Linked DNA regions of Endozoicomonas sp. GU-1. The protein of the gene in region 2 interacts with the protein of the main gene of each other region in a pairwise test. Links are inferred from orthologs where the notes say so. Each region holds a gene or a part of one and is shown on either strand. Other genes may lie near its edges.

Region 1 (10,568 bases), 2.2 Mb from region 2 along the record:
CCAGAAAATCTGGCGCAACTGAAAGAAGACTATCCCAGCTTAAAGGTGATCAAGCTGGAACAGAATTACCGTTCCACCAGCCGTATCCTGAAAGCAGCAAATACCCTGATTGCCAATAACCCACATGTGTTTGAAAAAACATTATGGAGTGAAATGGGGGTCGGGGATGAAATTCGCGTGATTAAATGCCGAAACGACGAAATGGAGTGTGAGCGGATTGCCACAGAGATCATCGCCCACAAACTTCGCCACGATAACAGCTATAAAGATTATGCCGTTCTCTATCGGGGAAATTTTCAGTCGCGGCTGCTGGAGCTGAAACTTCAGCACCATGGTATTCCTTACCACATTAATGGCGGCACCTCGTTCTTTGCCCGGGCAGAAGTGAAAGATATCATGGCCTACCTCCGCCTGCTGATTAATCAGGATGATGACAACGCCTTTCTACGGGTGGTGAATACCCCCAAGCGGGAGATTGGGCCATCGACACTGGAGAAACTGGGCAACTACGCCAACAAACACCACATCAGTATGTACAAAGCCTGTGAAGAAGCGGCCCTTGCCGAGGACCTGGCCCCTCAGTATGTCGACAGGCTGCGACGCTTTACCGGGTGGATGGACGACGTTTCACGACGGCTGCAAATCAGCGAAGACCCTATGCAGGTGGTTCGTGAAATGATTGCTGATAGCGATTATGAAAATTGGCTGATGCAGCACTCCTCAACGCCAGCCCAGGCTGAAAAGCGCATGGCCAATGTCTGGTTTCTGGTGGATGCCCTGCAGCAAACCCTGGAACGGGGTGATGAAGACAGAACGGTTGCCGATGCCATTGCCCGGCTGATTCTGCGGGATATGCTGGAGCGCAATGAGGAAGAGGAAGATGCCGACCGTGTTCAGTTACTGACTCTCCATGCCTCCAAAGGTCTTGAGTACCCCCACGTCTTTATGATGGGAATGGAGGAAGAGCTGCTGCCGCACCGAACCAGTATTGAAGAAGATAATATTGAGGAAGAGCGTCGTCTTACTTATGTCGGCATTACCCGGGCCCGGAAATCACTGACCATGACACTGGCCGGGCAAAGAAAGCAGTTTGGCGAGATCATTGATACGCTGCCCAGCCGCTTCCTGGATGAGTTGCCACAGGAAGACCTGGTGTATACCGGCTTTGATGAATCATCCCGCCGGGAAACCAAAAAAATGGCGGGTAAAATGGGGCTGGATGCGCTTTACAAGTCTATCGGAGTATAAGTAGCCAGAAATATTCAATTCCATATGGCCAGCTACTTAGCCGCCATAAGCAGAAGTGAAGGGCAAGGTTCCCTGCTTCTGTTGCTTTGTAGCTGTAGAAACGACTTGAGGCTTTTACTCTATGACTCTATCTTTCGACAAACTTGGCTATCAAAGGAAAAAATGCGTCAGATTGAGGACAATTAATCCACTCAGGGACTGGATCGATCTCTGTTTTATCTCTTCTGACAATGCGAATCGCGTTGAATAGTTCACTATATCTACTGATACTTTCCTCCAGCTTATGAATCGCTATATTTGACAGATAACCAAATGCAGATATATACAACGAGTTCCCGAGATAAAATTGAGAGTGTATTGGTTTAACAACGTCATCATCAGAGGTTTCACAAAACTGGACAATATCGCCCTTTAGGAGGCTTGCCGGGTCGAAGGGGAGTATTTTTGCCTCTGGCAAAGACATATACCAGTCCTCCCATTGTGCATGGGAGCGATCGATATCGTCGTAAAAATTTATCCCGAATGCCAAATAATTAGCTAGCATATGACAACTCGCTCCAAGGGTTACCTCCTCACCAGATCCCCACCTATTATTACGTCTTTCTTCCGTTTGCCTGTATGAGATACAACCTGCAACACCTTTTTGCAATATTTGCACAATTCTGGACTCAAAACATTGTTGATACAGAGACTTATTCTTTTTAGGAATGTCACCAATGATCGCTGATTCAGTTAAAAGGGGAAAAGCTTTTTCTTGCTCTAAGCTTTCATACTGAACACCATCTATGTCAAAACAATATCCAGATATGGCATTCTCTTTGATAAATGGATAAGGGCAGGAGGCTAACGGATAATATGAAGCGAGTGAGTGTACCCTCTCTAGAGCATCTTCCTCTTTGCGGCTGCCTTCAGCCATCATTTTTAATGGCTGTTCAACTTTATTTTCACAATTTACGCTAACAATTGTGCGAGACTTCAGAAAAGGCAACTCTGCATTTTGTTGCATCCCCGGAATAGATATACCCCCGCCTGCATTTGAGCCCTTATCACTTTGGGGAGAGTTTACAGGCGGATGATCGCCCGGTGACATAGTATTCAAACCTGTCCGAAGAATATCCATGTTATCTCTCATAAAGTTGCCAGGTAATACACCTGCAAAGTCTTTTCGATGAGCCTGATGGTAACGATATTTCTCAACCAGCAGCAGGCCCGCAATAAAACTTACCAGTGACACAATCATCAGATCGATGTTTCTTTTTGCACTCGCAGGTAATGGTGTCCATTTCTGGTGGCTGCACAGATCCAACGCCCTGGAGGATCTCGCCAAGTGCTAATTGATTCGGATAGTTGATCAACCGTTTTTCAGACTTTTCATCAAACAACTGTTGTTTAAACCAGTCCAGCTGATGTTTAAGAGATGCGTTTTTCTGTTTCAGGAATTCAGCGACAGGACTCTGTTCCTGCAACAACCCCTGCAACCGCTGGAGCAGTTGCAGGTGAGAAAGCTGAGTGGCAGGCACAGGTGCTTTTTCCAAAAGAGTCATAGCGTTTGACTGTAGACACTATTCAGGATGTTTGCTGGCTGATATATCAAGATTTACATAACGCTTGTGGTAATGGGCTGAGCGGGTATCAATGCCATCAACAATCATTACGTAAAGATCGGAAGCTTTCTCAAGAGCAACTTGCGGAAGATTCTAACGGGTTATCTAAAACTCCCTTTTTCCGGTGATAGTATCCCCGGTTCGTTAATGGAAAATGTGATTGGTGATGTCAGAGGTGGTGATGTTTTAAACACTTATGACTTTGTGGATGTCATAAACAAAAAACAAAGAGTCAGTTGGCAGATCCACTGTCTTATAAAGCGGATAATGCTGCGCTTGACCTTCACCCAATGCTCTAAAAACCTCGCTACGGACGCTTAAGTCCGACAGGCTCCTAGGCCCATACATAACCCGGATCAATTCTTTTGTATCCATACCATGTCTGCGCCCTTTGCCGGTGTTGGTTAGCCTTGGATAAATCAGTCATAGCCCAGAGACTGAAAGTATGCCCCATGGAACTGAACAGACAACGCAGTCTGAATCTGATTTCAGCGTCGACCTGAGGGTCGTCGGCAATTTCCGGTTGTTTCAGCATTGCCTGTACCGCATGCCAGATGACTTCAGGGTTGATGTCAGGGTCAATCTGATCCAATTCCAGACAATGCATCAGTGACGGCAAAATAAATTTATTTCTGGCATCCAGCACCCATTGCCTGGCCTTCTGTCTCATCGGTGCATCGGGAATGATAGCCGAGCGGAAAAAATCATCAAACTGATGCAATTCCGTCCAGGCACACTCCTCCCAGATTCGCTCAATACCAATACAGGTTTTTAAAAGAGGCTGATTCAACAACTTCTGGTATATCTGCCGCTCGCCGATTATATCCGAACGGGCCCTGGCCGCCCGGATACACCGGAGTGTTTGCAGAATAACCGGATTCCAGTGTCGGGAGAGCAGTTTTTCAAATGGCTTTATGGCCCCCCTGGCCGACTGTACCTGGAACCCCTGAGAATCAGCCGATGGACAGGCAGCATGATGTCTGCCGGATCGAACCACCCTGATCACTGGCGCAACCTCCTGGTGATCTGGCTTGTTCACCTCAGGCTCGCGCCCCTCAGCGCCACTCACCTTCGGGGATTCACTGACATCATGCTCTGACTTGTTAACAGACTCATTTTTTTGACCATTGCGCTTCCTGCCTTTATTTCGGGCCAGACCCACCGGCAGATTGGCAAACTTTGGTACCTCTTCAGAAAACTGTCGTAGAACTGCGTCAAAATCGTAGTCTTTATCTGAAGCCGCTGCCCGCCCTGTTGGTGATTCCGAAAAGGCAGACAACTCCATGGTCCGCTCACTGGTATCCCTCCAATACTCAGCCAGCAGAGGGCTTTTCTTCTGATAATACCTGGCATATTCAGTTGCTGCATCGGCAGCCAACTCCCACTTACGGGCTTTAAGGAAAAAAATATAGGCACTTGACCAGTGATTAGGGGACATTTGTGCGGCTTTGCGATATAAGTTGGCTACTTTCCAGCTATACATTGGTGAAGCAGAATGTGCACGCTGATGGATGCTTGCCAGAAGACAGGTGACTAAAGCATGAATGTCGCCCTCCCCTTGAATGTAGTCTTTTCGGGCACGAGCGACGGCTAATTGAAACCGCCTGTCAACCTCTAATATTTTACGCCTGCATGGCTTTTTTTTTCCGTTCATACCTCCGGTATACAACAGACATTCTGCAATCAGGTCCCTGACGATCAGAAAGAGTTCAGAGTTTAACTCTGAGTCAGAGAACCAGCGTGAGCATTTATAGCGTTTGGCTACCATAAAGTGAGCGTTCACCTGCTGTAAATAAGACATCACCATAATCTGCATTGCAGCACCCAGCTTGGTTTCTGGTGGCACATTAGGCTGACCGACAAACAATGACGTGAAGCTCACCGGGGCAAAACGCACATAATCGTAGGGAGAGAAGCTGACCGGGGACAAATAAAAGAACATTTCTTTGATGATTGTCGGGCAATAGGCGAGCAAGGTAATGCCCTTGTGGTAGTTAACACCATCCTCAAAGAACGGCAACCCGCCCATAAAATAGAGCAGACTTAATGAATAAAAATCCATCATCATGCTGGCTTGACTGGTCAACTCAGCAAAATCATTCAACACACTTTGATTCAGGGCCTGTATCAGATGCTGACGGTCAGTTTCAGACACCGGCTTACCCCGAAGCATGTCGCTGTAGCACTTCAGCAGCACCCAGTTTCGGAAATAGGTGGCCATATCCTCATGCATCAGTTTTTGCAAGCCCAGCAGTTTTCCTGTTGTCTGTGTCCGATCTTGCTTCTTCTCCAGCCAGGCAGCCACATGCCTGTTCAGCACCCGCTTCAAACCAGCAGACCGCAATTCCTCAGCGGTCAACCTGCTACCATCTACCGGCAGGTTAATGTTGGCAAACATGTCCAAAACGTCGTCACCGGGTACCGCAAACCGATCCAGGGGAATATCCAGAAAGCGGTCAAGCCAGTATTCAAGCCCAGCATTGCCATCACTACCCTGATTTGTTGCCGCCTGCACGACATCGGTCTGTGGTTCTTGTGGCGTGGCTGTTGCAGTTGCTGCATTTTCAGTACCGGATGGCTCAGAATAATTCACCACTCTTGCAACAATCCTGATACCACGGGTGCGAATCTGATCAGCAGCAGCCCCATCCAGACAAATCGACGCCGAGGCAACCTCATGACGGGTGTTAGCGACTCTGTCGACCAGCCACACGTTTAAACGACAACGGTTTTCAGTACGCTCCTGTCGCTGGGTGCTGCGCTCACCAGAATCAGGATCGGCGCGATTTCTCTGACCATCACTGCCACGGTCGACTGCCGGAGTATTGGTAATTGGACTAGTGTCACTGCCTGTGCCATGACTGAAACGGCTTTGCATCGGATTGCTTCTGCATGCTGCATGAAATCTTTTTTATTCCCTATGACACTCATTCCTCAAAAAGGTTCAAATGTATAATTGATAACTTAACCCGGGTTAAATTGATCTGGCTGAACAAGCCCCGCGAGCAATGAACTTATAATCTCAGCTTGTTGCTGCAAAACCCGCATAAATTGACAGTCTGACGTTATGCTTTGAACAGGCGGTATCGAAACAGCTACTCTGTCGCTTTAACCCATATTTTATATACCTCTGCTTCGACCAGGCGCTCACTGGAATCCCAAAAATCCGAATAGAGAATATTCACCTCCTGATTCGCAGCAGCAGCATCTTCTGCATAGCGGCAAAGGCTTTCCTGATAAGTGGTAAACTTTCCAACATCAGGGACAAACGGATGGTCGTTACCTGCCCCACGTTTTTTTACAGGCCGACTTACTGTTTTCTCACCCGATTCATGGTGGAAGCTCTGTTCGGGTATCCATTCATCCCGGTAACTGACAACACGTCGATTGCCGCCTAAATGAATATCAATAATACAAAGATCACTGAACAAACGTCTATTTATCCGCTGAACTCTGGTGACCAGTCCACTGTCGACTTTCTCACGATAAAACCAGTTGCTGTGATAATCCCAATCAACTTCAGCCCCTTCCGGAAATGCTTTAAAAGAGTGAGAAACGGAAAAATCCTCTGCCAGAGAGGAAATATCCGTAAGAATGAAGTCACTTTCGGAACTGAAAGGGCTGCTCCAGAAAGCTTTACTTCTAAAGAAAAAAATGAGCGCATCTGCATCTGGTGTAGCAACCAGATCCTTCCATAGCTCCCGGCCCGATGCTTCTACAGAAAGTGAATATTTAAATGAAGGGTACTGCGAAAGCTGCGACGCTTTACTTGCATGCACCGCCAACTCCCCGGAACTCCACAAAACCCCATTAACCCATTCTCTGGAGCCAGGGATGCCAACCAATATCCCGGTTAGCCAGCTATTTTGACTATTGACGATAACCGCATCGTTTGCTCTACCACTCAAGGCCTCTCGTGGTGAAACCTGGGTAAACTTGGCCGGGTAATTCGCTCCTGACCTTCCTGTGGGAACAAGAAACAACACCATAAAAACAATGATGGTCATCCATTTCATCATTAGCTTCCCTGTATGAGTTTTAACATCCACTGTCGCACGCATCGACCGGCCATGCGAACAGAGGGCAATCCCAAAACCAACGGTTCTTCAAATGCAACAACTCCTGAATTGCCCCAAAGAACAAACGATCACCCTGACAATATCTTTAAGATAACGAAGGTTAGCGATTAAGAACAGGGGTAGATCTTATGTTGGTGCCATCATAAGTAGTTAACCAAATGAAATCATATATTTCTGACTAAGTTGTCAGTCACTCTGCGGCGTTGCAACTCCGGTCACATAGCTACGGCTATGCTCCCTACGTTGCGCCTTGCATAGCAACTGCCCACTTAGCCAGAAATATACGATTCCATTTGGCCAACTACTTAGACTTCATCTGACCAACCTTCACAGAGCTGACGTTTCCTTAGCATCGGCACCTGCCATGGCTGCATCTTTAATCTGGTGTTCCGTCAGGACAATTTCATCCATGAAATAAAGGAAGCCACCAGCCACAGGGCGAATCAATGCCAACAGACCGAGACGATCCATGAACGCATGCCTTGCCACATCAACAGAAATCAACAGAAAGCACGCCTGCTTTTGCATAATGGTTAAATCGTATAAATTAAAAATCACTCAAAGATTATTTGCAAAATTATATAACGATTCACAGAAAAACCATTTTATTAACCACAAGATAAAAACCATAGTACTAATTAAAACAACCTGACAAGAAATATAACAACTACTGCTTTATATATATTGATTATGAAAATCCCCTTATATGAAAAAAAAACATTTATCTATTTTTTTATATAGCCATACCATTTTGCGGAAATAAAATATTACTCTAGAATCCCTCTTAGTATCTCTCCACGCAGTAAGCGAGTTCCATTACCGAGCTTAAATTAATAAACAGTCATGAAATATTTCAAAAAAATATATTTAAAGCTAGGAATAATAAGGCTCGCTTGCTGTCCAACCGTTCGGTTCTGATCTTTATTTAGAGAGAACCGTTTTTCTTAATTAAAAACAGCCATCCGGATAAGGGGTTAGCATGTTTAGAGGAAAGTGTTTATTCATCGTTTTATTGTTATCAATCACATCGGCAACATGGGGAGCCCCTTCCGATACCAGAGTCGGGGTTGAGGATGGGTATTCAGGCGGGAGTTCTTTGTCAGCCATTCTCAGTAGCGGTACTTTCTCTTTCCTTGAACTGGCTGCTCATGCGACCATTCTTATAGGTGGCGGAAACTATGCTCCGGAAAGCCCCTTTACAAAAGTATTGTCATACATCCCACAAAAGGTTTATGACTTCGGTGCTACCAACGTTCTTTCCAACCGTGTTGCCCACAACGTCTTCCTGAGCCAGCTATTAAGATTACTGCCCGTTGCCAACGACTATGTCTGTGGCATGATGACACTGACGACCGAGGATGGCTATTATATTGACAGCGTTCTGGTAAATCAGGGATCAATACAGAACGACTCACAGTTTGAGCATATTGGCGACAATCTTTTTGTGCCAAAAAACAGAGGTATCACCAACCTGTTATTAGTTAAGCAGATGACCGGGTGGTCAACGGCAGGAAGCGCATACATCACTGAAAACCCAATTGACTTATTCGTCACTGTTTCTGATGGTCGACAAACGTCTACTATCAATGTCCAGAAAAGCTCATGCACATTGTACAGTTATGGAAAAGCTCAAGCCTCTATCATAAAGGGTGATGATGTATCTTTCTGTCTGACAAATTCTGGAACCGACTCAAAAGTATCAACGATTACTGCGCTAACATCTGCCTACGGTAAGCCAGCTCTTATGCGTATTCCCGGGGAAGCTTGCGAAAGCTATTAGTCCGGTATTCTGAATGATTAATGTTAATCTCTGACATTATCCAAACAGCACCACCCTCTGAGTAAAACAGGGTGGTTTTTACCTGAACAAATTATACCGGATAATAGCGACTGTCCGTTGCAATACCAGACATATCTATATCCCAATGTTCTACAGGGATCGATTCAACTTTCTGACACTCATGGGCCAGACCAATAAGTATTGGCTTTTTCGCAGTCCGGGTAAAAGCAAATGTTCTGTCATAGAAGCCTCCTCCCATACCTAGCCTTCTGCCAGCTTCATCAAAACCGGTTAAAGGTACAAGGACAACATCCAGCTTTTCCGGTGAAATCGGTTCTACCTCCTGCAAGGAAGGCTCAGGGATTCCAAAACGATTCAAAACCAGATGAGTGTTGGGCAGGTATTCAATAAACAGAAGGTTGTTATTCCTCCCAATCACTGGCAGATAACATTGTTTGCCAGAACTCCAGAGAAAATCACGGAGAACGTCCGGATTTATTTCGCCATCACTGGCTATATAAATTGCAATGTGCTGGCTATCTGCAAGCTCAGGCCGGGCACTGAGAATATCACACAACATTACACCAGCGCTGACCTGCTGGTCAGCGCTTAATGCCCGGCGGCGTTCGCGGAGAGAGGTTCTTAACTCAAAACGGGATATCATCATCAAAATCGTCAAAACCACCAGCAGGCTGTGGCTGGGGAGCCGATTGCGGTTGCTGCGACTGCGCTGGTTGATGCTGTTGCTGTTGTTGTGATGGTGATCCGTATTGCTGAGGCTGCTGCGGAGCATAAGACTGCTGCTGTTGCGGTGCCTGCTGCTGGTAGCCACCTCCCATCGGAGCACCCATAGCGCCTTCCTGGCGGCCATCCAGCATCTGCAGCTGGCCGCTGAATCCATCAACCACAATCTCGGTAGTATACCGATCCTGACCGTCCTGACCCTGCCACTTGCGTGTCTGCAGCTTACCTTCGATATAGACTTTTGATCCTTTACGAAGGTACTGTTGAGCGATCTCAGCCAGCTTGCCGAAAATAACCACCCGGTGCCACTCCGTTTTCTCCTGTTGCTGACCGGTATTACGATCTTTCCAGGACTCACTGGTTGCCAGACTCAGGTTGGCAACGGCACTGCCATTGGGAGTAAAACGTACATCCGGATCGTTACCCAGATTACCAATCAGTATTACTTTATTAACGCCTCGAGCCATTTAGCTTCTCCGCCATATTCACTCAAACTCAAATAGCCTCCAAGAACAGAGTCCATTCATTGAAGACACCATGGAGTGACCTTACAGGACCACTCCATATTAAAAATGCTCTATTAAAACAAAGGCCCTGTATCTGGTTACCCGTTTTTATTCTGTATCAACCCGCAGGTTTAATAGCTGAACCACATATATTGCAACTAGGAGGCTGTCCGAGAATAGACTGCCCTACTGCGGTGGCAGCAAATTGGTCTAAAAATTCCGTTTTGTTCGGCAAATAGCCCCGCTATTCACCTCACAAAACGAAATTTTTATCCTCAATTTTCTGCCATCCACGCTACGGGCGCTATTCTCGGTCAGCCTCCTAGCACTGCCCAAACTGCCTTAACTCGGACCAGTTCAGTGCCTGCTTATCAACTTTCAGATAAGCTGTTTTCTCAGCGGCAAGCACAGTCACTTCCTGAACACCGTCAATACCAGCTAGCCGTTCTCCCACCGAACTGACATCACCAAGCTCAGGATTCAGGGCCATTACCATAGTACTCACATAAGGTGGTTGCTTCATAGTAACAGACAACCAGCACCACAGGGCAGTGGGAATTGTACAAAGCATTATGACAGCGGGAACACCGCCATACTCCATGGCAAC
Region 2 (6,268 bases):
TGAGGCTGATCGGGTTGTTGAAGCGCTGGTAGTTGCGCTGGATAAGGATGGCCAGACACTGCTCGATAAAGATGAATACAGTGCATTGCTGGCAGATGTTGAATCGCTGAAACAGTGCCGTGAAACCGGTGATGCCAAGTCCATTGCCCGTGAAATTGAACGTATTGCCAAGTCCAGTGAAGAATTTGCTGCCCGTCGAATGAACCAGGGTATTCGTCAGGCTCTTTCCGGACAGAAGTTAGATGATTTGGAGGAGTTCTGAATGACTCGTATCGTTTTTCTACCGCACGATGAGTTGTGCCCGGAAGGTGCTGTTCTCGAAGTAGAGCCCGGAGTTACGGTGTGTGACGCAGCTTTGCAGAATGGTATTGAAATTGAACACGCCTGTGAAAAGTCCTGTGCCTGCACCACCTGTCATGTCATTGTCAGGGAAGGCTTCGACAGCATGGAAGAGCCGGATGAGCTCGAAGAAGATATGCTGGACAAGGCCTGGGGGCTTGAGCCTGAGTCCCGGCTGAGCTGTCAGGCTGTGGTGGGTGATGAGGAGCTGGTGGTAGAGATTCCCAGGTACACCATTAACCAGGTTTCTGAACGTCGTTGATGTCGGTTGCTGGTCTGTTTGGGGTTTGCCCGAAACAGACAGCGCAATGATCATGGAGTGGGGCAATGAGTTTAAAGTGGGCAGATGTTTATGATATTGCCATTGAGCTTTATGAGGCTTATCCGGATGTGGATCCCCGGTATGTCAATTTTGTCGATCTGAGAAGCTGGGTTCTGGCGCTGGACAGTTTTGAAGATGATCCTGAGCGTTGTGGTGAAAAGGTGCTTGAGGCCATTCAGATGGCCTGGATTGAAGAGTCGGAAGAGTGATTTTTTGGCGTTGAGGCTGAAAGAACTGACACTATCGACTCTATTGTATACAATGCTGCCAGAACTCCTGCTAAGGACAGCCTGAGCCAGGGAGCCTGTCGGACTTAAGACTGTCCTACTGCGGTTGCGATAAATTGGTCTAAAAATTCCTGCTTCTTCGTCAAATAGCCCCGCTATTCTCCTCAGAAACAGAAATTTTTATCCTAAATTTCTCGCAATCCTCGCTACGGACGCTTAAGTCCGACAGGCTCCAAGACATGGAAAGCTGAGAGAGTCGTACGTTTTTAATAAGTAATAACAATCCCGAAAGGGCACGAAAATGACAATCTGGAGATCGTAATGGCGGTAGAGCGCACTTTATCCATTATAAAACCTGATGCAGTAGCCAAGAGTGTCATCGGTAAAATTCTTGCTCGTTTTGAGCAGGCTGGTTTGCAGGTTGTAGCGACCAGGATGATCCATCTTTCTGACGAGCAGGCGGGTGGTTTCTACGCTGAGCACAAAGAGCGTCCATTTTATCAGGACCTGGTTGCGTTTATGACGTCAGGGCCTGTTGTGGTATCCGTCCTTGAGGGCGAGAATGCCGTAGCCCTGAATCGTGAACTGATGGGCGCTACTAACCCGAAGGAAGCTGCTGAAGGCACCATTCGGGCTGATTTTGCAGAGACCATCGATGAAAATGCGGTTCATGGATCTGACTCAGTAGCATCTGCTGAGCGTGAAGTGGCCTACTTCTTCGAAGGTTCGGAGATTTGCCCCAGAACACGTTAACGGAATCAGCCCGCTGACAAATTGTCAGTTTGCCCTGACCTGACCGTGTTCGGGGTGAACATGAGAATATAAGCCATCAGGAGGCAGGCCTTCTGATGGCTTTGAGGTATTAATAAGATGTCAGAATTGATCGAGCCATCTATCGATCAGGCCAGTGAACTGGCTGGCGAGCTGCCCACTCAGGCAGCCAAAGTCAATTTGCTGGGGCTTTCACGAAAAAAAATGGAAGCCTTCTTTCTTACTATTGGTGAGAAAAAATTCCGTGCTGAGCAGGTTTTGAAGTGGATTCATCATCATCGGGTTGATGATTTTGATGAGATGACCAATATCAGTAAATCCCTTCGTGAGCGGCTTAAGGCCAATGCTGAAATTCGCGGTCCAGAGGTGGTCAGCAGCCATTTTTCTGAGGATGGCACCTGTAAGTGGGTTGTGCGGGTGGCCAGTGGCAGCTGTGTTGAAACGGTATTTATTCCTGAAAATGGCCGCGGAACGCTGTGCGTCTCCTCCCAGGCAGGCTGTTCCCTGGATTGCAGTTTCTGTTCTACGGGCAAGCAGGGTTTTAACTCTGACCTGACGGTGGCGGAAATCATTGGCCAGGTATGGGTTGCAGCCCGTCATTTTGGCAACGTGCCGGCCAGGATGGATCGATCCATTACCAATGTGGTCATGATGGGTATGGGCGAGCCATTGATGAACTTCGATAATGTCGTTGATGCCATGGACCTGATGATGGACGACCTTGGCTATGGGCTTTCCAAGCGTCGGGTGACGTTAAGTACATCCGGTGTTGTGCCTGCGCTGAGAAAGTTAAGTGAGGTGTCTAATGTCTCCCTGGCAGTGTCACTGCATGCACCAAATAATGAGCTGAGAAACCAGCTGGTGCCGATCAACCGGAAGTATCCGCTGGATCAGCTGCTGGATGCCATCCATCATTACATGAACAGTTTGACGGACAGTAAACGGGTCGTTACGATCGAGTATACGTTGCTTGCCGGTGTGAATGATCAACCTGAACAGGTACAGCAGCTGATTGCTTTGCTGAAAGATCTGCCCTGTAAGATAAACCTTATTCCGTTCAATCCATTTCCTCATTCAGGGTATGAAAGACCCAGCAATAATGCAGTGAGACGGTTTCAGGAGAGTTTGCAGCTGGCTGGTTTTAATGTCACCGTAAGAAAGACAAGAGGTGATGATATTGACGCTGCCTGCGGTCAGTTAGTGGGCAATGTAATGGATAAGACCCGGCGCAGTGAGCGCTACATAGCAGCCAGACAGGTATAAGCTGTCCGGGATGCATCTGTTATCCGACAGGCTCCCGGAGGTTGCTACTCTCAACGGCGTCCCGGATATATTTATAAATTGCAAATGTGGGGATCAGCATGGGAGTCAAATTGAGGCCCATTGCACTACTGTTTTCTGTATCTCTGGCACTGACAGGCTGTGTCACCACGGACAGTCGGCCTGTTAACGAGAACAGGGCAGTGGTGGACTATATGAATCTGGCCAGGGGTTATCTTCAGGAAGGTTACTCGGAAAAAGCGGTAAGGCCGCTGGAAAGAGCGCTTGAGATCGAGCCCTATTCGGCCAGTGTCCATGGCATGCTGGGTATGGCTTATCAGCGTCAGGGGGAGGATCAGCTGGCCGAGCAGGCGTTCAATAAGGCGCTGGCCATTGACCCTGATGCCGCGGACATACGCAATAACTTTGGTGCTTTCCTGTTCTCCAGAAACCGGCTTCAGGACGCTTATCGTCAGTTTCAACTGGCTTCCGGGGATGTTGCTTATTCCCAGCGCAGTCGAACCTTTGAAAACCTCGGGATTGTTGCTTTGCGGATGGGCCGGTCTTCCCTGGCGGTTGATCACTTTACCCGGGCTCTTCGTCTGAACAGTAACTTGCCAAGGGCCAATCTGGAGCTTGCCGCTATCTACAAAGAGCAGGGCAATCTCTATACAGGGTGGCAGCACTACCAGGCCTTTGCCGGGTCGGCTGAGCAGAGTCCTCGCAGCTTGCTACTGGGTATTGAGCTGGCAAGGGCAAACCGGGCTCAGGATAAAGCGGCAGGTTATGCTTTGAAGCTGGAAAGGTTGTATCCCGGCTCTGTGGAGCTGAAGCATTATCGGAGTCGATTGGGTCATGAGTGAACAGGATACTCAGCAGGAAGAAGCTATTCAGACGTTTGCTCCCGGTGCTGTGCTTGCCCGGGCCCGTGACAGTCAGGGGCTATCTATCCTTGAAGTGGCTGAAAGCCTGAAAATTACCGAAAGTTATGTTAAGGCCATTGAGGAGAGCACGTTTGATATCCTGCCGCAGGCGGCATTTGTCCGTGGCTATATTCGTAATTATGCGAAACTGGTGGGGCTTAATGGCGAAGATCTGGTTAGGGACTTTGACCATTTTATGGGGGTCGATGGGCTGGAATCTCCGCGTTTACAGGGTTCTAAGAAGTTGAAGCCGCTGCGAGCTCACAGTGCACCTTCTCCAGTGTATGCGCTTGCGCTTTTGCTGCTTGTGTCGCTGGGAGGGTTTGGTTATTACCTTTGGAATAGCTTGCTGGGTATCGAACCAGTGGTCGAGGTGGCCATTATTGAAGACGTATCTGAGGATGTGTCTGAGCCTCTGGTGACTGATGCCAGTGTTGTCTCTGTCCCCTCTGTTGCGGAAATTAGTGAGAGCGTGGAGGAAGAGGCTGTTCCAGCTGATGACACCACAATTTTAAAAGAAGACCCAAGTCTGGAAGATGAACCTGTTCTGGAAGAGGTTGTGTCAGAGGGACTTCCAATTGCCATGGCCGGTTCTGAGGTTGTTGATACGATAGATGAGTCCAGTTCACCGATTGTTGATCTGATTCAGCCTCTTGTTATTAATTTCTCAGAAGATTGCTGGGTTGAAATCAAGGATGCCACCGGTGAAGTGCTGATTTCAACCGTGCAGAGAGCCGGGTCTTCCATTAATCTTGATGTTTTTCCCCCAGTGAATTTGCGGTTCGGTAATACCCCCGGTGTTGACAGTATCCTGCTGGATGGCGAGCCGGTAGCCAAACCCAGCTCGAATACCCGGGTGGCCAGTGTCTTGTTAACAGGCAGTGGTCAGGGGTAAATCAATAAGTAGCTAACCATATGAAATCATATATTTCTGACTCCTTGTTCAGGCACTCTGCTTCGTTACAACTCCGGTCACATAGCTACGGCTATGCTCCCTCCGTTGTGCCTCGCATAGCACCTGCCCAAGTAGCCAGAAATATATGATTCCATATGGCTAGCTACTTAGTCCTTAAAACTATGTCCTTTCAGTGAAGAAACTCCCGGCAGCGATGGGCATTCTTTAATGGGAGGGCTGTGGGATTGTCACACAAAGGCGTTAACGGTTATAGTTGCCTACTTTTTATTGCGAACCGCCAAATCGCCTGTTCCTGACGAACCGGGTGAAGTTATGTGGTGTTTTTGGTAGAGGACATTTGAACTTGGGCAAGCAGCTTCAAGCCATCCGTGGGATGAATGATATTCTTCCCGAACAGACCCCTGTCTGGCAGTACCTTGAGCAGCAGGTACGCTCTGTCCTGAGCACTTATGGTTATCAGGAAATCCGGGTTCCGATTGTGGAAAGCTCTGCTCTGTTCAGCCGGGGTATTGGCTCTGGTACGGATATTGTTGAGAAAGAGATGTACACCTTTGAAGATCGCAATGGTGACAAGCTCTCCCTTCGTCCTGAGGCCACTGCCGGGGTTGTTCGCGCAGGTATTCAGCAGGGCCTGTTTTACAACCAGATTCAGCGGTTGTGGACTTCCGGTCCGATGTTCCGCTACGAGCGTCCGCAAAAAGGCCGTTATCGCCAGTTTCACCAGATCAGTGTTGAAGCCTATGGCATGACAGGTCCGGATATTGATGCGGAAATCATCATGATGACGGCACGGTTTTGGCAGAAGCTTGGTCTGACAAAGCATGTCACGCTGGAGCTGAATACTCTGGGTACCATAGAAGCCCGTATCCGTTATCGTGAAGCTCTGGTGACTTATCTCAGGGATTATGAGTCAGAGCTGGATGACGACAGCCGTCGTCGCCTGACCATCAACCCGCTGAGAATTCTTGATAGTAAAGATCAAAACACACAGAAAATTGTTGCCGGTGCCCCCGAGCTGTTTGACTATCTGGATGAAGAGTCACAGGAACACTTTGCGCAGTTAAAGCAGATTCTGGATGAGGCGGGTGTTGCTTATCGCGTGAATCCAAGACTGGTGCGTGGCCTTGATTATTATGGCAGAACCGTTTTTGAATGGGTGACAGAAAGCCTGGGTGCCCAGGGTACTGTGTGTGCCGGCGGTCGATATGATGCGCTGGTTGAGATGTTAGGTGGCAAGCCGACACCTGCCGTGGGCTTTGCCATGGGGATTGAGCGTCTGGTGTTGATGCTGGAAACGCTTCAGTTACTGCCGGAATCCGTTTCAAATCGGGTGGATGTAGCGGTGGTTGCTGTCGGTGAGGGTGTTGGCCACCGGGCACTTCCGTTAGTGGAAAGACTGCGTGATGGATTGCCGGAACTGAAGATTCTGATGAATTGCGGCGGTGGCAGCTTTAAAGCACAAATGAAACGTGCAGATCGCAGCGGTGCTGCCTATGCTCTCATTCTCGGC
Region 3 (10,332 bases), 1.1 Mb from region 2 along the record:
GAGAATTCATAACACTGACCTCCGTTGTACTTCCGGCTTGAAATCTCACCGGATGCAAAACAGGACGTAAGTATCAATTTTATACTGTCAGCTGCTGGCATAAAAATACTGCGGTGTGATATTCAAACAGCACCGCTATGCAGTTCAGGAGCCTGTCTCCTTCATAGAGGTAATCTCTGAAAGGGCATGTTGGGCCAAGTCCACAAAATCCCCTATCTCTCCTCTCCTGCCCTCCTTACAATCAGGCTGAACATCCACTAACCAGACGACAACCACTACCCTTCAAGCCGTGATAACGCTGACTTTCGAAAAACTTTACATCTTCATTCTAAATAGCAGTATCATAATTTTATTCCTTGTTATCATAACGAATGGGTTGTTTGTTTAAAGGCGGAACTATTTTAATAAGAAGAGGTCAGAGTACTGATTCAATAATTCAACAACTCAATGATTCTCTCAAATAAGTCGGCTCCATTTGAATTTGCTTTTCCTGATCCTTGTTTCAGCTCATCAGATTTATTAGAAAGAACGGGTGAATCAGGTTCAGGCAAATGTCATTTGACGTATCAGGGTATGCCTGTTCAGGCATTGACAACTCCTTTTCCCATTTACCATAACCAATCAGATATACCCAAAAACAACAATAATTTTTGTAATTCATTGAATAAACATGGCATTAAACCTATAACGCCTGACGATACAGCTGAGTTTATCAGTACTGATGATCCTGACATACCAGAATCAGTTCTTAATCAATATTTCCCCTTGAGCTCCAGTGATAAACCTGAAGATGAAACATTATCATTAATGCCAGATATTCCTTTTCTTCAGTGGCTATGCCTACCAGAGAGTGAGCTTGAGATCGTTAAGCCAACAACAACGAGCCATTGGAATCCAGATGATCAGATAACCAATCTTTCTGTCCCATCTTCCAAGCAGCAAAGCCTTAACAAAAAAACAAGTGACAACCACACGAAACAGTCAGAGGCAATTGTTAATAGTAACGCTTCAATAGCCAGGCACCAGAGAAAGCTTCACCGTAATCCTGCGTACGTTGAGCGCGAGAGGGTGCGGCACAAGGAGTGTTGTAAAGATCCTGCTTACTTGAAGCGCAAGAGGGAGTGCCAAAGAGAGCTTCGTAAAAACCCTGCTTACGCCGAGCGCGAAAGGGAGCGTATCAGGCAGCGTCGCAAAGATCCTGCTTTCGTAGAACGCGATAGGGAGCGCTCCAGGCAGCGTCGCAAAGATCCTGCTTCCGCAGAACACGATAGGGAGCGCTCCAGGCAGCGTCGCAAAGATCCTGTTTACGCCGAGCGGGAAAGGGAGCGTCGCAGGGAGCGCCATAGAGAACGTTACAAAGATCCTGCCTTCGCAGAGCGCGAAAGGGAGCGCCTTAGGCAGCACCGCAGAAATCAGGCGAACTTAAAACGTCAATGCGCGCAGCAAACAACGGGCTGCGAGAATGTTCCCAGTTAAACAACGGAAAAGCGTCTCAAGTCATCCTGTACATCCGGATTGACGTAAATATCAAGTGTGGGTTGTCATCGGGGGAACTTTTAATAAGAACATCTGTCATAAGTCGGCATTCCATAATTCAAGAATTCAATGGAAAGACCTACTTTTTCTGAATTCGGCTCTTCCAGTCAAGTATTCTCCCGTGAAGTTGTAGAGGCAGCGAATATTCTATGTGCCATGCATATTGATAAAACCAGAAGACGCCTTCAGCGGCTGATGGAGCCTGTTCATATTTTAATTGACACTCCCCAGCTGGAAAAAAGGTCGATAGTGACTATATAGCCTTCAAGAATACCGGCGATAGAGTACAAGCAAGAATCGCTGGCAAGCAGGCTTCTAACTTGATAAGAGAATCACGTATAGCAAATAATTTATAATAAAAAGTTCAACTATTGGAATCAAAGCAGTCAATCAGCTAAAAACGTCAGATCACTTGAGATAAATTAGTTTTTCCCGGAAGGAACTTTTTAAAAAAATATCGGTCTTAATCTATAATTCAAGAGTGCAATAATTCAATGGACAGACTTAACGTTGACTCACCTTTCGCTTCTGCCTCTTCCTGTTTTCAGGATTCTTCAGACGTAACTGTAATACTACCTGAGGATTCCAGTTCGCTGCCAAGCATGACTGGTCATTGTGTACGGAAACATGACCCACCTCACAATGTTTTTTTCGTGGATAGATGTTTCAATCAGGTCACACTACCATCTCCATGCTCACTTAATGATTTTTCAATATCTTGTTCCCCATTATTTGAAAAAGAAATAATGCGCCCAGATCTTTATTCACCGGAGCCACCTGACGACATTTTTTCCTGTGACCATTCATGCACAGATCCAGCATTAACAAACGCAGAACAAACCGCCCATCAATTACCTCCGGAAAATCCATTGGCAGGCTTGTCTCAGCCGTCATTACGCCCAGGGACTACACCTGATCTGTTGCATAAAGACAGACAAGAGCAAGTTATAACTGCAACCATTGAGAGTAAGACACATGAATCGTGCAGTTCTGAGGAATCCCTGCCCCTGACACACACAGAAGCTAACAAACAGTCAAGGAAAAGGAAGGCACACGAGAAAGGTTACGCTCAGCCCAGAAATACCAAGGCTTATAAGAAAGCATACCGTGAGTCCAAGGCTGGGAAGGCTGCCGTAAAGGCTTACGCTCGTACCCGGAAACGAAAGTCTTCCAAACAAACATGGGCAAAGTCCGAGAAAGGGAAGGCTTACATGAAAGCATACCGAAAGGCTTACAATTCAGTTTTATACGGAGTCGATCGTGATAGGAAAAAGGCAAGAATTGCCGGAAAGGAAGCTGCCGCCATTATCCTGGATTCTTATCGATCGATGAAAAACTGAGCTTGATTCAAGCTCTATTTTATTTCAATTTATTTAACAACCTGATCAAATAGTTATAAAAAGCTTTTCACTGTTATTGACTTAAATATTGATTATTCAGAGATGAACTTTTATAAGATAGAGCAGTCTTACTGTAAAACTCAACAATTCAATAATTCAATGAAAGATTCTGTTTTTTCTTTTCAATCAAACATTACTTCTGAACTATGCCCTTATTTCAAAGATAATACTTATTCTTTATCTGGAGTATCGGTTCAGGCTTTCTCCCGAGAAGTTGTTGAAGCAGCTACTATTCTATGTTCGATGCGTATTAATACAACCAACAAATATGCCCTTCAGTATCCAACGGTGATTTTTCATAAATCATCTGATAATCCAACGCTTGGAAAAAGGTCAATAGCAATCATTAATAACCCGGCAAACGAAGATCAACCTGTAGTGAGTCGTTTATCTCAGGTCAACACTCTCGAAGAAACTATATCAATGTCGTATAGAAGCATCATGATCAATGATAAAGGATGCAATAAAGCCAGAAAGTACCAAGCAAGATACGAAGTATCTGATAAAGGTAAGAAAACCAGAGCCAGATACGAAGCATCTGATAAAGGTAAGAAGGCCAAATCCAGATACGAGGCATCTGACAAAGGCAAGGAGACCAGAGCCAGATACCGTACGTCCGACCGCGGCAAGATGGCAACATACAGGGCTAGAGCCAAATATTACTCATCCGTCAAAGGCAAGGAAAAAAAGGCCATATACAGTGCAAAGTTAATGGCCTATAAAAAAGCTATAAGTAAAGGCTTTAGTGATAAAGTAGCAAGGGAAAAGGGAAAAGAGGCAGCTAATGCAAAACAAGCAAAGCTTTCTTCATTGCTCCCCCATCCTTAGCAGTTTAATAAAAGAATAAATCTCAACAATCCGGTTCAAACACAATCTGCCTTGAGTGGACGGTCAACAAGCAAAAAGTAAGCAGGTGTTGTTTACTGGCTGGATAGATAGACAGAAAAATTTTATATTTGGTTGACAAAAATTTTGATCCGTTTTTTTTTTCAGGAAGGAACTTTTTTATATAATAATTGTCTCAGTCTTTAATTCGACAATTTTATAATGCAATGTATCTCTTTAATAACTTACCTCCATTCGAGCCTGCCTGTTCCGATACTCGTTCCCGCTCATTATATTCAGTAGAACAACTGATTCCACCTGATTATAACAACTCGCAGCCTTCATATCATGGTAAGTCTGTTCATGTGCCGGAATTATCTTTACCTGCTTACCATAGTCATTCGGATTTTTGCCAAAATAATGTCAGTTCTTTTCATTCCCTGATTGAATATGATATTGATAATCTGATTCTAACCGATCCAGCAGCCACTTTCGGCAATGAGCTACCTGACATACAACAATCAGAGCTTGGTCACTATGTACCCTGGGATTCTGATAATGAACGTGTTGAGGCCAGGCTAGCACCAGAACCAGTTACCCCTTTTATTCCACAGGCATGCTTATCGGTGAGTGAGTCTGAAACCAGAAATCCGATACCTGCATGCCATTGGTATCCAGATCATCAGATAATCAATCTTTCTACCACACCTTTTAGCCCACAAAATCTAAATCAAACGACAAGTTATAGCCAAATACCCCAAACAGAGTGGTTCTCTGAGGGTAACGCAACAATAGTTGAGGATCAAAGGAAGTTTCGCAATGACCCCGCCAACGATGCATGTAAAAGGCAGAGAATCAGGAACTCCGTGCGTTACAACGATCCCGCTGATGCGAAGTATTTAAAGAAAAACAGGGAGTACTACAGGAAGCGTATTAAGAATCCCTCTTACGCAGAGTCTAAAAGGAAGATAAACAGGGATTACTACAGGAATCGCAGTCATGATCCCGTTTACTTAGAGCGTAAAAGAATGGTGCAAAGGGAGTACATTAGACGCCGCAAACAGAATATTTCCAATCAAGCAAATCGCCAAGAGGAGATTAGCAAATACCATGCTTATCTGGCGTATGAATGGCAGCTTCGAAAGGCTGCGTTTGAGCAGGAGATCAACATCTTCAATCAGCCAATTCAGTGGTAAACTCTGATGAATTATTCCTTTTGATGGCGCGCTCGGGAGGATTCGAACCTCCGACCGCCTGGTTCGTAGCCAGGTACTCTATCCAGCTGAGCTACGAGCGCGTAAAGACTGAAACGATTGCAAACTGTATTGCAACAACCGTCTGCATTCAGTGGCGTGGATCATACATAAACCAATGCCCTGTGTACAGTACTCATGGAACAAAATATCACCGGTCAATTCAAGGATGGCAGTCGCCAGTCTATAGGCTGTATTCCATGACTGACCAGATAATCATTGCTCCTGGAAAAAGGTCGGCTGCCAAAAAAGCCTCGATAAGCTGATAGTGGCGATGGGTGAACGGATGCCAGAACCAGATGTTTACCGGTATCAATAAACCGGCCTTTTTTCTGTGCGTAGCTGCCCCACAAAATAAAAACAATATGCTCTCGCTGCTCATTTAACGCGGCAACAATCTGGTCAGTGAATGTCTCCCATCCCCTGCCCTGATGAGAAGCAGCCTGCTTATGCTCGACTGTCAACACACTGTTGAGCAGTAACACTCCCTGATGGGCCCAGTGTTCCAGAAATCCATGATTGGCTGGCGGAATGCCCAAATCTGACTCCAACTCTTTATACATGTTAACCAGTGAAGGAGGAATGGCGACTTCGGGACGTACCGAGAAGCTTAACCCATGGGCCTGGCCCGGCCCGTGATAAGGGTCCTGCCCAAGAATCACCACTTTGACCCGCGCAAACGGCGTCAGGTCCAGGGCCCGGAAGTATTCTGCCCCCCTGGGGTAAATCATCTTGCCCTGAGCCTTTTCATGTTGCAGAAAACTGCGCAGGGTCTGCATATACTCTTTGGTAAATTCATCCTGAAGCATGGCTTTCCAGGAAGGCTCCAATTTGATGTCTGGCATCACCCTACCTCAAATAACATTGACAAATAAATTACCTCCAACCGCATAAGAGCCAACTACACTCTTTGCCAGCCAACGCACTTTAGCACAGCAACACCTTTACTAATAACAACTCAGTCTTCGTTACGGATCGCCTTCAATACAATGCAAACTTTTAATAAAGCATCGATCAGAATTTCTGCGGTTGCAGCCCTTCTTTTTAGCTGCCAGTCCCTGGCAATGCTCGAACGCAGGATGGCCATCGAAATCAATGCCAATTCTATTTACTTCGCCATCGCCGACGTAAACAATAAGACCGACAAAGTTTACCGGCACCTTGATTACGGCTCTCTGGAAGCGGGTTTCTACGATGACCTGTCAGCCAGCGACAACGGTTTTTTCAGCAACTTTATGCTAAAAAAGGCCCAGAGACTTTTTCAAAAACTGCGAACCCGGCAGGAACATTTCAAGGCGGTGCAAGTAAGGGCCATTGCTACTGACATTTTCAGGGAGGCTCATAACGCCGAAGAGCTGGTGCAAAAGATACGGCGTACATCCGGTATCGACATTCGTATTCTCTCCCCTGAAGAAGAAGATCGAATGGATTTTTTCTCAGCTTTAACGGCGACTGATCATTCTGAAACACCCGTCGTCTGGGATATCGGGAAGGAGAGTTTTCAGTTGATTATCTCCGATCCTGAAGCTGGCCCATTTGCCCACAAAGGTGATTTTGGTTCAGTTTCCTTTATGGAATACCTGAAGGAAGTTGTCCAGAACAAACCAACGCATTTGCCGGGGTCATTGTCCCCCATATCAACTGAAGAGCTCGAAGCAGGTATCACCTTCGCACGATATCTTGCCCGGAGAACGCCGGTTATTATTCGCAATGAGCTGAAGAAAGATCAGGTTAAAATCACCGGTATCGGCCCGGTATTTCAGGAAGGCTTCGCAGAAGATATCACCATGCACCAAATGTCTTTGGACAAGGGCAAACTGGAGCGATATATCCTGGATCAGGCCTCATCCATCGGTACCAATGAGGCCAGTCTTTCAAGTGCAATTCTGGTATTTGGTTTCATGGAAGAGCTGGACATTACGCAGATGTTTATCTCCGACCACAACAGCACTGTCGGAATGCTCGAATTTCCAATTCTCTGGCATTAATAAACGTTTCAATGAATTTCGGATAAGAGTAAAAAGAAAAGAAAAGATAATATTTTCTTTTGCTCTTCGTTGATTGTGCTTTTCCCTTCCATGCATTGAAAGATTGATGAAAGCCTGAAGAATCATGAGTGTTTAAATGGTTCTGCAGGCTTTTCCACGGTGGAAGAAGGGCAGATTAAGATGGCCGTACTAACTGTATACACCCAGCATCAACTCTATTTGACGCTTGAGCATTACCCGGAGCCTGTCCACTGTTGTTTCGTCTTCAAAACCTGCAATTAATCCCTGGTACTCAACATGAATGATAATACTGCCAAATAGTTCAGCATCAATATCAGGATGGTTAGAGCCGATTTTTGCAAAGAATGTTTTGAGACTGTCGAGAAAGAACTTCTGGTGACTGAAGGCAATGGGCCTCAGGTTTTCGTTACGCAGGCATTCCTGCTGAAAAGCACGCTCTGCGATCAGGTAGTCACGATGCTCTGCCAGCTGAATCAGAACATACTCAATAGCAAGATCACTGATCCGGTCAGCAAATACCTGACGACTGGCCTGGTCCGATGGCACAAGCTCTTTCATGGCCATTTTCAGCATACTGTCAGACTCTTCCCAGTACGCCTTGAACTTCTGGGCACCCATCTCCACAAACAGAGTGAAGGTGTCAGTGATCAGATCCGTAATGTCTTTGAAATAATAGGTGGTTGCAGAAAGAGGAACATTGGCTTCCTTGGCAACAGCACGATGACGGACACCCCTGACTCCATCTCTGACAACGATTCTTAATGCCGCCTCAAGAATTGTACGACGACGCTGTTCACTATTGGCACGACTGGTTTTTCGCCCCTGATATTTCAGTTTCATATCACTGTCGTGCTTACCAGAGCTTTTCATGCCTTCTGATGAGGAATCCATTGTTGAGACCATATTAAGACTGCCTTACAGTTGCCTGATTGTTTTATAGCGTTCGTCCAGTACCGTCGCTTGAACAAGCATCTTAGTACAGAAATCAACCATACGTATGAAAACCGGCCCTGCCACTATTCAGGGTTATCAGACCGCCATACCTGGAGTACTCCCCATATCCTTATAGACCGATCAGACCGGGCGTATGGCAAGCTCCTGGCTTCACCAGCAAAGCGCATCGACTCAACTTCAGGCTCCCGGATACTACATGAGCAGGCTTGGCCTGCTCATGTCGTCAATCCTGAACTATCAGCGACTCAGAAAATAACTGAGTTAAGCAGGTAATTACTAATACGGTAACCAAACGGCAGGTTCATATAACCAATGCAAATGATACCTGCATCGTCGATTCACATATTTGACAAGTACAAACTTAAGCACAATTACTCCCGCGTCAATATCTACTGAGGACGCATGTGAGGGAACAACAACACATCCCTGATGGACGGCGCATCCGTAAACAGCATCACCAACCGGTCAATACCAATACCTTCTCCGGCAGTGGGTGGCAGACCGTATTCAAGCGCATTGATATAGTCTGCGTCGTAATGCATTGCCTCATCGTCCCCGGCATCCTTTTCAGCTACCTGTTGTCTGAAGCGCTCAGCCTGGTCTTCTGAGTCATTCAACTCAGAGAAACCATTAGCGATTTCCCGACCCCCCACAAAGAACTCAAAGCGCTCAGTAACAAATGGGTTGTCGTCATTTTTACGGGACAGAGGCGACACTTCGGTCGGGTAATCCGTGATGAAGGTAGGGTTAAGCAAGTGATGTTCCACCGTTTCATCAAAGATTTCCATCTGAACCTTGCCAAGCCCCCAGATCGGCTTCACATCAACGCCCAGTTTACCGGCAACCTGTGTGGCTGACTCCAGGTTGTCAATATCAGCGGCATCAAGATCCGGGTTGAAATGCAAGATAGATTCAAATACCGACATCCGCGCAAACGGCTTGCCAAAATCAATCATCTGCCCCTGGTACTCGAACTCAGTTTTACCCAGAACGTCCTGAGCCAGCTGTTTCAGCATGGCTTCAGTATGATCCATCATGTCGGTGTAATCCGCGTAAGCCTGATAGAACTCGATCATTGTAAATTCCGGGTTATGTCTAGTAGACAGCCCTTCATTGCGGAAGTTCCGGTTAATCTCAAATACCCGTTCAAAACCGCCAACGACCACACGCTTCAGGTACAGTTCCGGGGCGATACGGAGGTACATATCGATATCCAGCGCGTTGTGATGGGTCACAAACGGTCTGGCCGTGGCACCACCGGGAATCACCTGCAGCATCGGCGTCTCCACTTCCATAAAGTCCTGACCCAGGAAGTAGTTACGGATACCCTGAATGATTCTGGAACGGATCCGGAAGGTTTCCCGGGAGTGTTCACTGGTGATCAGGTCAACATAGCGCTGACGGTATCGCTGCTCGGTATCGGTGAGGCCTTTGTGCTTTTCAGGCAGTGGACGCAGAGACTTGGTCAGTAGCTGGACAGCACTCATATCAACGTAAAGGTCGCCTTTGCCAGAGCGCTGAACAGCACCTTCTACACCGATAATATCCCCCAAATCCCAGGTCTTGATGGCGTCCAGGGTCTCTTTCGGCAGCTGTTTGCGGTTCACATAGAGCTGGATACGGCCAGACATATCCTGCAGTTCCATGAACGCGCCACGGTTCAACATAATACGGCCAGCCACTTTAACGTAGTGGTTCAGGCCTTCCAGGGCAGCCTTGTCATGATCCTTGAACTGCTCCTGAAGATCGCCAGCCAGCGAATCACGACGGAATTTATTGGGAAAGGCCACCCCTTTTGCGCGAAATGGCCGCCAGTTTTTCCCGGCGCAGGGTCACCAGGCGGTTCTCTTCATGGGCTTCAGCAGCCTTTTCTTCCTGCGCCTGTTGCGACAAAAATGTTCTTCAGACATAATATTCTTCCAGTTACAGGCCTTTTTTCAGGCTCGCCTCAATGAACTTGTTCAGGTCACCATCCAGCACAGACTGGGTATTCCGGGTTTCTACCCCGGTACGAAGATCCTTAATACGGGAGTCATCCAGTACATAGGAGCGAATCTGACTACCCCAGCCGATGTCCGACTTGGAATCTTCCATCGCCTGAGACTCCGCCGTTCTCTTTTGCATCTCCATCTCATAAAGCTTGGCCTTCAGCTGCTGCATGGCCTTGTCTTTATTCTGGTGCTGGGAACGCTGATTCTGACACTGTACAACAATTCCCGTTGGCCCGTGGGTAATACGCACGGCGGAATCGGTGGTGTTGACGTGCTGTCCACCGGCACCACTGGAACGGTAGGTATCAATTCGCAGATCTGCCGGATTGATTTCGATATCAATATTGTCATCAATCTCAGGAGA

The links.
Region 1: the proteins of ndk (region 2) and O3276_RS09445 interact in binary tests that used the Escherichia coli proteins (3 or more experiments, as listed by UniProt). The link is inferred for Endozoicomonas sp. GU-1 from one-to-one orthologs.
Region 3: the proteins of ndk (region 2) and ung interact in binary tests that used the Escherichia coli proteins (3 or more experiments, as listed by UniProt). The link is inferred for Endozoicomonas sp. GU-1 from one-to-one orthologs.

Annotation. Positions count from the first base shown.
Region 1 is NZ_CP114771.1:2,310,967-2,321,534, forward strand. The notes cover bases 7,591-10,568. They hold O3276_RS09445 (5-formyltetrahydrofolate cyclo-ligase), read right to left. Parts: upstream 9,379-10,568; coding sequence 8,803-9,378; downstream 7,591-8,802. Other genes in these bases: O3276_RS09440 (hypothetical protein), read left to right, coding at 7,911-8,711; ssb (single-stranded DNA-binding protein), read right to left, coding at 9,359-9,922; O3276_RS09455 (MFS transporter), read right to left, coding at 10,284-10,568. Also shown: DNA helicase Rep, read left to right, coding at 1-1,248; O3276_RS09415 (hypothetical protein), read right to left, coding at 1,376-2,488; O3276_RS09420 (transposase), read right to left, coding at 2,442-2,768; O3276_RS09425 (hypothetical protein), read right to left, coding at 3,187-5,730; O3276_RS09430 (hypothetical protein), read right to left, coding at 5,948-6,859; O3276_RS09435 (hypothetical protein), read right to left, coding at 7,259-7,402. UniProt on the Escherichia coli protein: Involved in the removal of 5-formyltetrahydrofolate.
Region 2 is NZ_CP114771.1:70,052-76,319, forward strand. What follows is about bases 1-2,925. They hold ndk (nucleoside-diphosphate kinase), read left to right. Parts: upstream 1-1,209; coding sequence 1,210-1,641; downstream 1,642-2,925. Other genes in these bases: hscA (Fe-S protein assembly chaperone HscA), read left to right, coding at 1-262; fdx (ISC system 2Fe-2S type ferredoxin), read left to right, coding at 263-601; iscX (Fe-S cluster assembly protein IscX), read left to right, coding at 667-870; rlmN (dual-specificity RNA methyltransferase RlmN), read left to right, coding at 1,759-2,922. Also shown: type IV pilus biogenesis/stability protein PilW, read left to right, coding at 3,021-3,782; O3276_RS00420 (RodZ domain-containing protein), read left to right, coding at 3,775-4,737; hisS (histidine--tRNA ligase), read left to right, coding at 5,102-6,268. UniProt on the Escherichia coli protein: Major role in the synthesis of nucleoside triphosphates other than ATP. The ATP gamma phosphate is transferred to the NDP beta phosphate via a ping-pong mechanism, using a phosphorylated active-site intermediate.
Region 3 is NZ_CP114771.1:1,183,175-1,193,506, forward strand. Bases 4,017-6,758 are described here. They hold ung (uracil-DNA glycosylase), read right to left. Parts: upstream 5,860-6,758; coding sequence 5,173-5,859; downstream 4,017-5,172. Other genes in these bases: O3276_RS04875 (hypothetical protein), read left to right, coding at 4,017-4,957; O3276_RS04890 (Ppx/GppA phosphatase family protein), read left to right, coding at 6,004-6,758. Also shown: O3276_RS04855 (hypothetical protein), read left to right, coding at 1-12; O3276_RS04860 (hypothetical protein), read left to right, coding at 766-1,476; O3276_RS04865 (hypothetical protein), read right to left, coding at 2,236-2,430; O3276_RS04870 (hypothetical protein), read left to right, coding at 3,036-3,764; more of O3276_RS04875, read left to right, coding at 3,989-4,016; more of O3276_RS04890, read left to right, coding at 6,759-7,002; O3276_RS04895 (TetR/AcrR family transcriptional regulator), read right to left, coding at 7,192-7,914. UniProt on the Escherichia coli protein: Excises uracil residues from the DNA which can arise as a result of misincorporation of dUMP residues by DNA polymerase or due to deamination of cytosine.